3 regions of the Dysgonomonas sp. GY617 genome follow, and region 2 is predicted to be linked to each of the others. Evidence: riboswitches for the same ligand, from Rfam matches in the RefSeq annotation. Region 2 holds a riboswitch; each other region holds the start of a gene.
The links. A riboswitch is a leader RNA that binds a small molecule or an ion and turns the genes downstream of it on or off. The one in region 2 is predicted to bind cobalamin.

Region 1 (5,088 bases), on a different contig from region 2:
TCTTTTAGTGTAATATCTATTTTTGTTTGACCATTTACAGCAACTTCTGCTGCTTCCATACCTAAATAACTAACTACAAGAGTTGCATTGCTTGGTACAGATATAGTATAATTACCGTCAAAATCGGTAACGGTACCGGTTGAACTATTGCCTTTTACAACAACAGTGGCTCCAATAATTGCCTCTCCCGTCAGATCCTTCACATTACCCGTTACCTGAACGGATTGTGCAAAAGCTAGTGCCGGAAGCATGAGCAACATTATTGCCAGGCAAGTTTTTTGCCAAGACTTCATTAGTCTCATTTTTTTCTTACTGTTCATAGATTCCAAGATTTAAATTGCCATTTAATTATTAAATTATAGCTGAGATTTGTTTTTCGTACCGAGCTCGAGGTCCATTATCACTCGGTTTAAAGATTATATTTATTTTGCTGAGAGATTATCTAAGGGTAAATACATGAATAGTGAAAGAGGCCAATATCAGTTAAGGCATAGAAAGCCTCACTCAAAGCTTTTGTTATCATCGCACTATGGTATTTTGGTTAAACAATGTTTAGGTTTCTGTACAAAGGTGAATAATAATTTCTAAAGAAAACGAATTTTAATTGTTAAATCTACACTAAGCTAAGTGTGTTTTATGACTTTTGTTAGTGTTGGCAGAACACGATATGTTTTTTGAGGTAAAAGATTGAGAGTACAAAAAAAAGTCTAAATTTGTGTTGCTTAATAATATATATCTTATACATTTCCGAATGGGTGCATCTAATATTCTAAAGAACATATCGGTTGACTGTGTCGTTTTTGGCTATGAAAGAAACGCTTTAAGGGTATTGCTTCGTCAGGAGTTCATTAATTACCGAGGACGTATCTATGAGGAGTGGAAACTTCCGGGTAACCACGTACTGCGTGAAGAAACCACTGATGAGACCGCCGTTAGAATACTACGCGAACAGAGTGGTGTTACCGAAGATGTTTATCTGAAACAGTTAAGTGTATTTAGCGATGTAAACCGTTTAAAGTTACGCGATAGGGATTATAAATGGAAGAAAGAGCAAGGTGTAGGAGACAATAGGGTAGTAACGGTTGCTTACTATTCGTTAGTTAATGTCTCGGATATAGATGCCTCTCATCTTTATAATGTAGCTCGTTGGCATAAGGTGTCGGAAGTAAAAGAACTGATATATGACCACAAAGATATATTAGATACGGCATTGATGCAGTTGCGTGAAGATCTGTTGAATAAGCCGATCTTGTTTGAGCTATTACCCGAACTTTTTACTTTAACAGAGCTGCAAACTCTTTATGAAATAATTTTAGATACAGCTTTTGATAAACGTAATTTTAGACGGAAGATTTCGAACATGAAATACCTGATACCCTCAGGGAAACGTCAGGAGAATGTGAGTCATAAACCTGCTATGTTGTATCTGTTTGATCGTAAAATCTATGAGAAAACAAAACAAGACCGATTTGACTTTTCTGTCTGAAACCGAATGCTTGTCATTACTCTTTCAAGCATGGGTTTGAATAGTAGTGAGTGTTTTTTGCAATGCTACAATTAGGCGAACGAAGACCTTAGATTAAAAGAAAGAACTATGGAAATAAAAGATCTATCATTGTGTTTTCACACGACCAAAGGTGCTGAATGCAAAGAATTTATCTGAAGTATTTTGGAGCTGTTGTTACATTCGACTACGAATGGTATTCGGTTGTAGCATTTGGCGATAAAAAACAGTTTACTTTGTCTTTTATGGTTCCACAAGACAATGAATCTTTGTTTGAAGATAAGGGGCTGACACTTAATTTTCATGTGGATAATGTAGATAGTGAGTATCAGCGATTAGTTATTACAGAAGGCTTAAAAGCAATAAGACCTCTAGCTGATAATCCATGGGGTGACAGGTCTTTTACTATATTCGATCCTATAGGGAATATCTTATATATTTACAGTGAAATAAAGCCTACCGAAGAATTTGCCGCAGCATAATAAATGAAAATAATAGATATTGGACGAAAAGAGCCTCTGAAATGTAAGATACATTTTTAGAGGCTTTTTTATTTAGAATTTTTTTGATTCTTAGAACTAAGTAAACAGCAATAACGTTGTATAGATGGTAAAATGTAATAATATGAGTGAGACGGAAAAACGCTGTTTAAATTGTAATAGTATAGTAGAGGGCAATTATTGCAGTAAATGCGGTCAGCCGATAGACTCTTCACGAATAAACATAAAACATCTTTTGGAAGAGCTTCAATCTGGAATTTTCCATATAAACAAAGGATTAATTTATACAACGAAAGAATTACTGCTTAGACCTGGGAGTACAATAAGAAATTACATATCGGGTAAAAGAGTAAAATATTCGAAGCCATTTACATTTCTTATAATTTGGGGAGCAGTTTATAGTATTATATTCCATTTCTTCAATTATTTTCCGATGACGGAAATGAATGATCAAAACAATGAAGTCTTAGGATATATTCCGTTGTTTCATTGGTCATCAATTAATTATTCGTTGGTTGCTCTGTTTTTAATGCCAATTTATGCTTTCTCTTCTTATCTCTTATTTCACAGAAAAGGGTATAATTATACTGAGCATCTTGTTGTGTTTTCTTATATTCAAGGAGCTACAATTTTTCTTATACTATTGTGTTATCCTTTAATATATCTGTCAAAATCTGTTCATGTATATAAGCTGGTGCATACTTTTTCTGAAATTTATGTGATCTGGGGGTTATCTCAATTTTTCAGAACCTCTTCATGGCTTAAAGCAATAAGCAAAGTTATTTTGATCATTGTTTTGACTACTATTTTCTTAATGGTCTTATTAGGCATTATTTATATAACGCTTAGACATTACGATATAAGATTGTAGAGCAAAATAGAGGATTAAAATATAAAAGAAAGAACCCCAAATTATTACAGTTTGGGGTTATCTTTTAATCTTTTGTTTGATCGAATCGTTCTTGTAAATTTTCAATAAGTTTGCTTTGCTCCTTTATCACTTTGTCTTGGTTGATGACATACAAAGTTAGTTCTTCTATTTTTTGTAGTAATTTGATTTGAAACTCATTTATATTGAGTCCATTTTCCACCATTTGCTTTTCAGAAGGAATTTCGGGCAGATGCTTATTCTCTTTTACAAAAGCTTCTACTTCCGTTAATGGCTTTAAGCCATACCCATTGCTAAAGACATGGTCAGCTCCTGCACTAATCGTAACTTCAATTTCTCTAGCTTTTAATTTTCCGGCTATTTCCTGATCTCCTTTGTCTGTAAGAACTTTCGCCCATATACCTTCCCCATCAACATTAGTACTTCGGATATATAATTTGGGATTGTATATTCCAAAGTTAGCTTCAAATACTAATTGGGCTCCAAAGTGATATGGCTTATCGGTTATAAGAGCATTTGACGAGTGAGCTAAGTTTATACCCCAAAACCAATAGCCACTTGTTTGTGGAGCATTTATTGAATTATCTCCTTTGCTTTCATAGAATCCCGATTGTTTTAGGGTGTTCCAATTTGTAATTGTACTTGTCTGAGATTTTACAGATAGAGATACTATTACGATTATAGCTACAAGTAATGCTTTTTTCATAAGATGTGATTTTAATTAGTCTACAAATGTATTACTAATTTTAAGCTATTTGGTCAGTAATTTGGTATTCTCTACATCGAAAAGCCCCAAGTAATCACTACTTAGGGCTTTCCAAATACTAAAACACCACAGCGGAATATCTTTAGAACATTCCTATTATTTTATCTTTAGAGACAAGGCAGGCTTGTCGTAATATATGTATTGCGATTTGCTTATTTTGAAGATGTTGTAAACGCTTCAGACTCCGATAAGAGCATTATATACAGCGTTTCGGCTGTAATTAAGTAATTCCTTAAATGAAAATGTAATCTGTCTGGTTTTGCGTTTTCAGCCTTACTCCTCGAAAGCATCTAACGTATATTTATTTTGGCAGGTCTTCTGACTTACTCCGTCTTTTGAACATCCTTCCCATTTCTTTAGTCGAAACAGTGGTGTGAGATTTGTTCAAAGACTGTTGTAGAGCTTACAGCAGCGGGTCTGTTCAGGAATTTCACCTGATTCTCTTTTCAGCATATGTCCGTAAAATAGATTAATGCCACCAAAATCAAAAGCAAAAATAGTAAAAAAAACGAGAGTTCATTATTTATTATAAATATAATGTTGCCAGAATGCTTGTTACATCGAGTCTATTGATATTTATCTCTCTTAAAAAAAAAGCTCCGAACAATCGCTGCTCAGAGCTTTTATACAAAATACTATAATTAAAAACTATCCATATTGTTAGAATTTTATGATGGTGGTTTTGCCCAGTTTAATTTCTTTGGTACTTTTCTTTCTGAAAAATAGAGCGCCTACACATATACCTATTGCTAACGAGAATAGGAGCGATGAGGTAAGAATGAAATTATACGCTGTCTCTTGCAAAATATGAGGTTCTTGAGTGATCAACCCATCGGTGTAAATTTTAATCCATCCCATCATGGTGCGATAGGCATACAATCCGGGAATCATCGTTATACATGCTGGCATTGTAAATACCACGGGAGGTGTATGCACTTTGTGTGCACAATATATACCTGCTATACCTATAAATATAGATCCGGCAAGAGTGGATGATACTAATCCGAAATCGAAATGAAGGAGGATAAAGCGAATGCAGTGTCCTATTCCTCCCAATAAACCAGCAACATATAGAACCCGCTTGGGGGTTTCGAAGAGGAGGGCAAAGCCCACAGCTACAAGAAATGCAAAGGCGGCATCTTTGAACATCAAAAATATAAAATCGGTCATATTTCTAATTCTTAAAAGTTATTGACTCCTATTAATGCGATACTAAGCGACATGCCTACTGCAATGCAGAGGAGAACGAAGCCTCCAAACATACCCCGTGCCAAAGCTGTAGGAATGTATCCCTCGAAGAGGTCTATAACTGAATTGATAAGGGGAACACCGGGTATAAGAAATAAGACGGAGGTTGCAATTGTCTTTTCTGGAGATTGTCCGATGTGATAGAGCATATCCATTCCCGAAATCATAGTGGTGACAAAGG
Region 2 (5,088 bases):
CTTCACGAAGTTCACAGCATAACCCGATACGCGGATAGTTAACTGAGGATATTGTTCTGGACGTTCCATTGCATCAATTAATAATTGACGATCAAATACGTTTACATTCAGGTGATGACCTGTTTGCAAAAAATATCCATCCATCAGTGAAGCCAGATTTTGAGATTCTTCTTCTTTACCTTTACCTAATGTGTTAGGCGTAATAGCAAATGTGTAAGATATTCCGTCATTAGCATGCTCAAATGGAAGCTTGGCTACAGAAGACAGTGATGCAACAGCACCCTTGGTATCACGTCCGTGCATTGGATTTGCACCCGGTGCAAACGGAGTGCCATCACGACGTCCATCGGGTGTATTACCGGTTTTTTTCCCGTAAACTACATTTGATGTAATGGTCAATACCGATTGAGTAGGAATTGCGTCTTTATACATCTTACGTTTACGAATTTTATTCATAAACTTCTCTACAATTTCTACAGCAAACTTATCTGTATTATCATCGTTATTTCCGAAAGGGATATAGTCTTTTTCGAGAATGTAATCTACTGCATCTCCATCGGCATCTCTTACTATACGAACTTTACCGTATTTGATAGCAGCAAACGAATCGGCTATAATAGAGAGTCCCGATACTCCGAAAGCTTGCGTACGAACGATATCTACATCGTGTAAAGCCATCTCTAAAGCTTCGTACGAATACTTATCGTGCATATAATGGATTATATTCAATGCTTTTACATAAGTTTCGGCTACCCAGTCTAGGGTACGGTCAAATTTATCCCATACTTCGTCAAACTCTAAATAGTCACCTGATACTTTTTCAATCCAATGCTTAGGTAATACCTGTGCTTTTGTTTTTTCGTCTTTACCCCCATTTATGGTATAAAGTAAAGCTTTAGGTAAATTGGCACGAGCACCAAAGAACTGCATTTGGTGACCTATACGCATAGGTGATACGCAACAAGCAATACCATAATCATCTCCTAACTGAGGACGCATAATATCATCATTTTCGTATTGAAGAGAAGATGTATCAATAGATACTTTTGCGCAATATTTTTTCCAGCTTTCAGGCAATCTGTTACTCCATAAAATGGTGAGGTTTGGTTCGGGTGATGGTCCTAAATTATAAAGAGTATGCAACATACGATAACTGTTTTTAGTTACCATAGAAGCTCCATTGTTAGTCATTCCTCCAATAGACTCTGTTACCCAAACAGGATCACCAGAGAACAGTTCATTATATTCGTTAGTACGTAAGTAACGAACAATGCGCAGTTTCATAACGAAATGGTCGACCATTTCTTGAGCTTCTTTTTCAGTAATCAAACCAGCTTTAAGATCACGCTCAATATAAATATCAAGGAAAGTTGTTACACGACCCAAGCTCATTGCAGCACCATTTTGATCTTTAATTGCTCCTAAGTAACCGAAGTATGTCCATTGGATAGCCTCTTGTGCATTAGCAGCAGGGTTTGAAATGTCGAAACCATAAAAAGCAGCCATTCGTTTGAGTGCTTTCATTGCTTGAATCTGAGAATTCAACTCTTCGCGAAGACGAATCAAATCATCAGTCATTACAACAGGATCGCACTCTTTGTATCGTTTCTCTCTTTCAGCAATCAGGCGATCTACACCATAAAGTGCTACCCGACGGTAGTCACCAATAATACGTCCTCGACCATATGCGTCAGGCAGACCCGTTAATAAGCCGTTACTTCTTGCACGACGAATACTGTCTGTATAGGCAGAAAATACACCTTCGTTATGTGTTTTACGGTATTTTGTAAATATTTCTGATGTGATTGGATCTAGTTTGTACCCATATTCTTCGAGGCTTTGTTGCACCATGCGGATTCCGCCATTTGGGAAGATAGCTCTTTTGAGAGGTTTGTCTGTCTGTACACCGACTATTTTCTCTAGAGTTTTATCTATATATCCGGCTTCATAAGCATCAATCTGCGAAGGTATTTTAGTTTCAGCATCATAAACGCCTTTTTCTTTTTCGACCTTAAACATTTCGCTCAGTTTCTCCCACAATTTGGTGGTAGCATCTGTTGGCCCTTCAAGGAAAGACTCATCACCGGTATACTCAGTGTAATTTTTTAGGATAAAATCGTTTATATCAATTTTTTCTTTCCATTTTGTACCTTTAAAATCTTTATATATTTCCATTTTTTTTATTAATGATTAGATATGTAAACTTTATTTTGACAGAAATTATTTTTGAAATTGACGTACTTTCTTTATGGCTGTGTAGAAATGTTAAATGTCTACTGGTCTCCGATAAAAAAGTATTAGATTCGTAAGATGTTGTATTGCTTTATTTCCCGAAAGCATCAAACTTTATCATCATTGGCAGGTCTTCTGACTTACTCTATTTTTGAAATTCCTTCCCATTCTTTTATGAACAGTGGTTTTGAGTTCTTCAAAAATGCTTGTAGAGCTTACAGCAGCGGGTCTGTTCGAGATTTTCACCCGATTCCCTTTTCATCATTTTTCTAAGAATACAGAAAATGACACCAAAATGTATACAAAAATAGTAACTTTTATCGGAGTTATTTGTTTTTTGTCATAAATAATTATTTGCTCATGCAAAAGCTCATTATAACAAAGAAGTAACATACATTATTATCGAGTTCTGGTTATAATAATGGTTGGATCATTTATTTACGTATGTTCTCATACAGATGACGCTTATATTGATTTGATTAGTACTTTCTTCACTTGTACTACTAAAAATTTTCAATTACCAATAACAGAGAAACAGACATTAAATAGGATATTTAATGTCTGTTTCTCTGTTATTTTAAGTTTTTCTCTTCAAGTGTACGATAACTACTTTTAATATAACGATAAGGTTTAGGTATGGCTTATTTATTACAACAGTTTTAGTTAGATATAACTCTCCAAAAGAATATTTGATTTAGGATCATATTAACCAAATACAAACTGTCCAATAAACTGATCGCCTTCCCATTCCTCTTTACATTTAACCCCTATACCTAGTTTGTGTAACATTCTGTGTAACTCGTTATTGACATTGTCAATATATATCAAACTAATCTCTTTTAGTTTTAATAGCTTCGAAAAGCTATTGGTATCTGCACTATCAAGTTTTATACTTTCATATCCGGAAACTCTATTACCTTCGAGTTTAAATACATTTATCAATGTATTTTCTTTTATCTCTGTACTCGGAACACCTTTATCTGTTATTATTGCAATTGTCTTTACCATGGCTCTCTTTTTATGAAAATTATTAACCCTATCTACTATTGTATACGTTCTTTGAACAAGTAATATTTTAAATGAGTTCCTTTTTTAATGATCTTTTAGATTCATCGGAATAAATTCTAAATGAATCTAATGAAAATACAAGATTTATATCTCCATTTTGAAACTTATACTAAAAGATGTTATGGACTATTCTTCCTCCTTGAGACGGAGAGATAAAGTAAAATAGATGGTGTTTTGATACACTAAATATTCTCTTTGTTCATTAATAATAGATAGAAATTTTATTCCTAATTTTACTCATAAATATATTATAGGTTTAAATGATACGAGATTTTGCAGCCATAGATTTTGAAACAGCTAATCACGAACTTTCAAGTGTGTGTAGTGTTGGTATTGTGGTTGTGCGAAATGGAAGTATTACAGATCGTTTTTACAGTCTTATTCAGCCTGAGCCCAATTATTATAACTATGGAAATACTGCTGTTCATGGGTTGACAGATGAAGACACAGCTAACGAATCTGTGTTTTTGGAAGTATGGAAACAAATAGAACCTCTTATTGAGGGTTTGCCTCTTGTAGCTCATAACAAAGGATTTGATGAAGCCTGCCTGAAAGCAGTGTTTCGCTCTTATCAAATGGACTATCCTGATTATCAGTTTTACTGTACTTTGGCAGAATCGCGTCGTCAATTACGTCACTTACCCAATCATCAACTACACACTGTTTCAGAAGATTGTGGGTATATTCTAACAAACCATCATAATGCCCTGGCTGATGCCGAAGCTTGTGCCGAAATAGCAATGCAATTGTTGTAAACTTGCATCATCGTTATCTACTGATTGGCATTTAGTCTAACTCTTCCTCTATTTTCCTGAACTTTTGACTTAGGTATCTCTTATATTCTTAAAAGTTAATTGTTTAGGATGGAAATATTAAAAGGTACATTCTCTAAAACTATTTGATTCTTAGATTTGTTTGAATATTTATTTCCTCAAACATCGTAATAATCTTAGTCTTATGAAGCAGAAACAATTGTTTTCCGCAATACTCTTACTATGTGCATGTATGATCTCTCCAAAGGTGCAGGCACAACTAGAACTGGGGATATCGGGTGGATACGTTCGCAATAACCTAAATACAAGTACACTTTATCGTTCGTTTACTAAATATGAAGGTCAAAATAGCTTTACGGTTGGCATTCCTCTACGTTATAACTTTAAAGATTGGTTGGCAGTACAAGCAGAAGTCATCTATATTCGGAAAGACTATAAAAAGAGCCGTAGTTATTATTACGAAGGCATTTATCAAAAAACCGAGAATAGTTATATCAAATTACCCTTGATGGCTCACTTCTCTTTTGGAGGTAATAAGCTGAGAGGTTTTACTAACATCGGAGGATATGCTGCTTATTGGGCAAACAGCAGAGTGAAGGGTGTTACAGCATCTTTAAATTATAATGCCAATATTCCGGAGGGTAATTATTTGCAGTTTTACGAACCTTATTTTTATGATGAGAAGAATCCTTTTGACAGTCGTAGAGATAACCGCATAGAGTGGGGGCTGTTGGCAGGTATAGGTGCTGAATATGCTGTAACTGGTATTTTAAAACTATTTATAGAGGGTCGTTACTATTATGGAACTACTGATTTACAGAAAGATTATATGATAAATAAAGTTCCTCGTTACAACGATACATTTACGATACAGATGGGTGCTCTTTTAAATCTCTCTTCTATTTTAGGTCATAATAAATAAAAACATAGCATTATGAAATATCTGTTTACGTGTATTTTGACAATACTTACACTTAGTCCTTTCACATCTTGCCGCGAAGATTTTCCCGATGTA
Region 3 (5,088 bases), on a different contig from region 2:
TCCGTCCCAATCGTTTTCGTCCATACCGTCTTCGATAGAATCGATAGGATATTTTTCAGAAAGTTCTTTCAAGAAAGCAGCTTGTTCAGCAGAAGTGCGTTTTGCTGCGTTAGGACCTTCAAATTTAGTATAATCGTAAACTTTAGCAGTTTTGTCGAAGAATTCAGAAGCAGCACAGTCAAGAGCGATAGTTACGTCTTTAGCTGGCTCATATCCTGCAGCTTTGATAGCTTTAAGGATAGATTCAAGAGCATCTTCAGTACCGTTTAATTTAGGAGCGAAACCACCTTCATCACCAACAGCAGTACTAAGACCTCTGCTTTTGAATTCTTTTGCAAGAGCGTGGAAAATTTCAGCACCCATTCTCAAACCTTCTTTGAAAGAAGCAGCACCAACTGGACGAATCATAAACTCTTGGAATGCGATAGGAGCATCAGAGTGAGATCCACCATTGATGATGTTCATCATAGGTACAGGAAGAGTATAAGTATTAGTACCACCAATATAACGGTACAATGGAATATCTAGAGCATTGGCAGCAGCTTTAGCAACAGCTAAAGAAACACCAAGAATAGCGTTAGCACCCAATTTAGATTTAGTAGGAGTTCCGTCAAGAGCAATCATTTTAAGGTCAACACCTCTTTGATCCAAAGCACAGTCTCCGATAAGTGCAGGAGCGATAACGTTGTTTACGTTCTCTACAGCTTTTTGTACACCTTTACCTAAGTATCTTTTTTTGTCTCCATCACGAAGTTCAAGAGCTTCATGCTCTCCTGTAGATGCTCCTGAAGGAACAGCAGCACGTCCAAATGCACCACACTCTAGTGTTACGTCAACTTCGATTGTTGGATTTCCTCTTGAGTCCAAGATTTCACGTCCGAAAATACGTTCGATTCTCATGTTTGTTTATTTTAGTTTGAATAAATAATATGTCTTAATTTTTAATTCTCACGTTTGCGTAACAAAAATACTTTTTTTTTTCGTTTATTGAAATACTTTTGTGGTGTAAAATGTTTTTTAAGGTCTCAGACCTTTTTTTATACTTTGGTAAGCATAAGTGCAACTAACTGTTATACTTAAATAATATTGCATTATGTGTTTGCTATAACTAATAATAACTTTAGTATGATAATGAGAAAAATAGTAGTGTTGATAGTAGTATGTGTCTCGATAGTAGCCTGTAAAGAGATCTCAAAAGCGGAGAATGGAAATGATATTCAGATAGCAGGAGATTCTTTAGCAATAAAAGATAGTATTGCTAGTTCCGATTCCATTGACAATATAGATTGGATAGATGAAGAGCTTTATCCTAAAAGTAAGGATTTACCTCTATCGGTATTATCTACAGGAGTTTTTCATGGAGATGAAACGTCTCCCGAAATGATAAATAAAGGATGGTTTGGTGTTTTTCAGGATAGAGGACGATATTATATTGCACCTACCACTCTTAGTATTCAAAAAGCGTTTGACGTTGTTTTGGATGAAACGGTAGATGAACACAACTCCTCGAATTGGACAGGGTGGGAAGTTAAGACTTCTCATATTGACACGTCTTTGGTTTTGATAAGTAGTTCGCCTCGTCTATCATCTCATGAAATAAAAACAATACCATTAGACAAAGATTTTATTGACCTGAGTGAGAAAAAAACATTTACATATAATGGTTCATCTTATACACTATATTCAACAGGCGATTTAAAACCTGCTGAGTACAATAAAGATGAAATGATTATAAGTAATTATAAACTATATCTCAAGGGATACAAAGAAGGAAAAGAAATAAATCAATTGTTGGCATCTACCCCTACTTTTGATGATACTATGTTTAGAGTATTCTTAATAGGTGATATTGATAATGATGGATTTCCAGATTTAGTATTAAACACAAGCTATCATTATAACCTTTATAGACCAACGGTTTATCTATCATCATTTGCCGATAAAGATCAATTGGTAAAAGTGGTAGGTTTGCACTCAAGTGTGGGATGCTAAAATAAAAAGAGATCGAAAAAAGATATAGATAAAATAAATCGCTTATATTTGCTTCACAGTTTTGGTGTTATTCAGTCACTTTTGCTGAAAGAATAATGAAAAGGGAATCCCGTGAAAATCGAGAACAGACCCGCTGCTGTAAACTTCATAAAGAGTCTCTAAATAACACTCTATACCACTGTTCCTTAATGCGAATGGGAAGGATGTTTAGGGATGAAGTAAGTCAGAAGACCTGCCAAAATATATAAATTCGGATGCTTTCGGGAAACAAGGCAATGAATCTTAACCATAGAAGTTTACAATTAGTAAATATTCGGTCGGTTTTTTTACATATTGTTATTTTATAGATAAGAAGAGAACTATGTTTTTTCTTTTTTATAACTTGTGGCGCTAATTTTAGATAATAAAAGGCAAAATTATAATTACATATTCTGAAAGTATGTAATTGTTGAGTGCGTAATTGTTTGATAACGAATTGTCTGGTTGTAGTTTTCAATTGTGCAGGTATCTGCTGAAATGATAAGTGAATCTTAGACTTTATATTATTGTAGCAAAAGAAGATTAAAGATATTATAGTAATAAAATGAGAAAAATTTACGAACAGTTTGTAGCCCGCGAAAATCTGCTAAATAAGCAGTACGATGAGGCGTACTATAAAAAACAACATCAAAGAGGGAAGTTAACCGCCCGCGAACGTATTCTATTATTGTTTGATGAGGGTACTTTCGAAGAAACAGATGCTTATACGCCACCGGCAACAGCATCTTTTGGGAAAACCGTAGAAGCTTTCGGAGACGGTGTAGTTACAGGATTTGGGTCCGTAAACGGACGTTTGGTATACGCTTTTTCTCAGGATTTTAGTGTGCTTGGAGGTTCTTTAGGTACAGTTCATGCAGCTAAAATCGTAAAAATACAGGATATGGCTCTTAAGACGGGAGCTCCTGTTGTTGGGCTTATCGATTCGGGTGGTGCCCGTATTCAGGAAGGTGTAAGTAGTTTGAATGGCTATGCCGATATTTTTAAACGGAATGTAATGTCGTCGGGGGTAATTCCTCAGATTTCGGTAATAATGGGACCTGCTGCAGGTGGTGCAGTATATTCACCAGCTCTTACCGATTTTATATTTATGACTGCCGATACAAGCTATATGTTTGTAACAGGTCCAAATGTAGTGAAAGAGGTTCTGAATGAAACTGTATCGACCGAAGATTTGGGTGGAGCATCTGTTCACGGAACTAAATCGGGTGTTGCCGACTTTGTATATAATGATGATGAGAATACAATTTTAGGAGTAAAGAAGCTATTGTCTTACTTACCTTCTAATAATATGGAAAATCCTCCCTTGGTAAAATCGGAAGATCCGATAAGTAGGGTAGAGGAGAGTTTGAGGAATATTGTACCCGATGATCCCGATAAACCTTATGATGTAAAAGATATCGTAAGACTAATCGTAGATAAAGGTGATTTCTTGGAAGTTGCCGAAAACCATGCAGCAAATATATTTACAGCATTTGCACGTCTGGATGGTCAAGTGGTAGGTATTGTAGCCAATCAACCTAAAGTCATGGCCGGAACGTTAGATATTGACTCGTCTATAAAAGCGGCGCGCTTTATTAATATTTGCGATTCATTTAATATACCTATTATAACATTGGAGGATGTTCCCGGATTTTTACCCGGAACAGATCAGGAGCATGATGGTATTATTCGCCATGGAGCGAAACTATTGTATGCATATACTTATGCAACAGTGCCTAAGATTACCGTAATTTTGCGTAAAGCCTATGGAGGTGCATACATTGTAATGAATAGTAAAGGTATAGGTGGCGATTTTAGTTTTGCATGGCCTACTGCCGAAATTGCAGTTATGGGACCCGATGGAGCAATTGCTATCCTTTACAGAAAAGAATTAAAGGAATCAGAAAATCCGGTAGTACTTAAAAAGGAGCTGACTCAGAAATATAGAGAAGAGGTTACCAATCCTTATATTGCTGACGAAAAAGGATTTGTTGATGAGGTTATTGATCCCGCTCTGACTCGTCACAAAATAATCAGGTCTTTAAAAACACTGGAAAGAAAAACTGAGTATAAGCCTAAGCGTAAACATGGTAATATGCCTCTTTAATTTGGATAAGAATCAAGATGAAACAAAAGAATAAAATAAAATCAATATTAATAGCCAATCGTGGTGAGATAGCTATTCGTATAGCTAAGACCACTAAAATAATGGGTATTACTTCGGTGGGTATTCGTACCCTTAAAGAACCGAATGCACTATATTTATGGTCAGTCGATAAAGTAATAGATTTCCCAGATATTGATAATGGCGGTATTCCCGAATTTCTCGATATAGAATCATTGGTGTTATTAGCCAAGAGAAATAATATAGATGCCATTCATCCCGGATATGGTTATCTGTCTGAAAATGCACAATTTGCAACACGCTGTACCGAAGAAGGTATTATATTTATAGGTCCTTCGCCACGTGTTATTCAGAACATGGGTGATAAGGTAATTGCCAAAGAAATAGCTGCGAAGAATAATGTTCCCATGTTGGGAGGTAGTAATGGAAGCGTTGATACACTTGAGGATGCTTTGGATGTTGCCGAAAAGATTGGATTTCCACTTATTATAAAAGCTTCTGCCGGAGGTGGTGGACGTGGTATGCGTGTGGTGTACAAGAAATCGGAAATGAAACAAATGTATTTCTCTGCGTCATCTGAGGCTCAGAATGCATTTAACAATCCATCAGTATTTATCGAACGCTTTTTGGAAAACCCCAAGCATATCGAATTTCAAATAGTGGGTGATTCGCACGGAAATGTAATTCATTTAGGAGAGCGTGAATGTTCTGTACAGCGCAAACATCAAAAATTATTAGAGGAAGCTCCATCACCAGCTCTTTCTGAAGAACTTCGTGAAAAAATGGCCACAGCTGCTGTCTCTTTAGCAAAAGGTGCAGGATATGTAAGTTTAGGTACAGTTGAGTTTCTGCTTGATAAACAAGGTAATTTCTTCTTTATGGAAATGAATACTCGTGTACAAGTAGAGCATCCTGTGACGGAAATGATAACAGGTCTTGACCTTATCGAATTA

Region 1: it holds a riboswitch for cobalamin, as region 2 does, so the genes downstream of both, IR022_RS00765 (hypothetical protein) here and pflB (formate C-acetyltransferase) in region 2, are expected to answer to the same signal.
Region 3: it holds a riboswitch for cobalamin, as region 2 does, so the genes downstream of both, IR022_RS18055 (acyl-CoA carboxylase subunit beta) here and pflB (formate C-acetyltransferase) in region 2, are expected to answer to the same signal.

The regions. Positions count from the first base shown of each region.
Region 1 covers NZ_JADCLR010000001.1:212,171-217,258, forward strand. The annotation lists gene IR022_RS00745 (SusC/RagA family TonB-linked outer membrane protein) at 1-320, opposite strand, end outside; gene IR022_RS00750 (NUDIX hydrolase) at 752-1,486, shown strand; gene IR022_RS00755 (glyoxalase) at 1,645-1,986, shown strand; gene IR022_RS00760 (DUF3667 domain-containing protein) at 2,129-2,875, shown strand; gene IR022_RS00765 (hypothetical protein) at 2,940-3,599, opposite strand; cobalamin riboswitch at 3,950-4,157, opposite strand; gene IR022_RS00770 (threonine/serine exporter family protein) at 4,320-4,829, opposite strand; gene IR022_RS00775 (threonine/serine exporter ThrE family protein) at 4,841-5,088, opposite strand, start outside.
Region 2 covers NZ_JADCLR010000022.1:144,226-149,313, reverse strand. The annotation lists gene pflB (formate C-acetyltransferase) at 1-2,175, opposite strand, end outside; cobalamin riboswitch at 2,340-2,542, opposite strand; gene IR022_RS12960 (hypothetical protein) at 2,938-3,240, opposite strand; gene IR022_RS12955 (3'-5' exonuclease) at 3,564-4,055, shown strand; gene IR022_RS12950 (porin family protein) at 4,258-4,995, shown strand; gene IR022_RS12945 (S41 family peptidase) at 5,008-5,088, shown strand, end outside.
Region 3 covers NZ_JADCLR010000029.1:528,062-533,149, forward strand. The annotation lists gene eno (phosphopyruvate hydratase) at 1-900, opposite strand, end outside; gene IR022_RS18050 (hypothetical protein) at 1,132-1,992, shown strand; cobalamin riboswitch at 2,038-2,247, shown strand; gene IR022_RS18055 (acyl-CoA carboxylase subunit beta) at 2,576-4,117, shown strand; gene IR022_RS18060 (acetyl/propionyl/methylcrotonyl-CoA carboxylase subunit alpha) at 4,135-5,088, shown strand, end outside.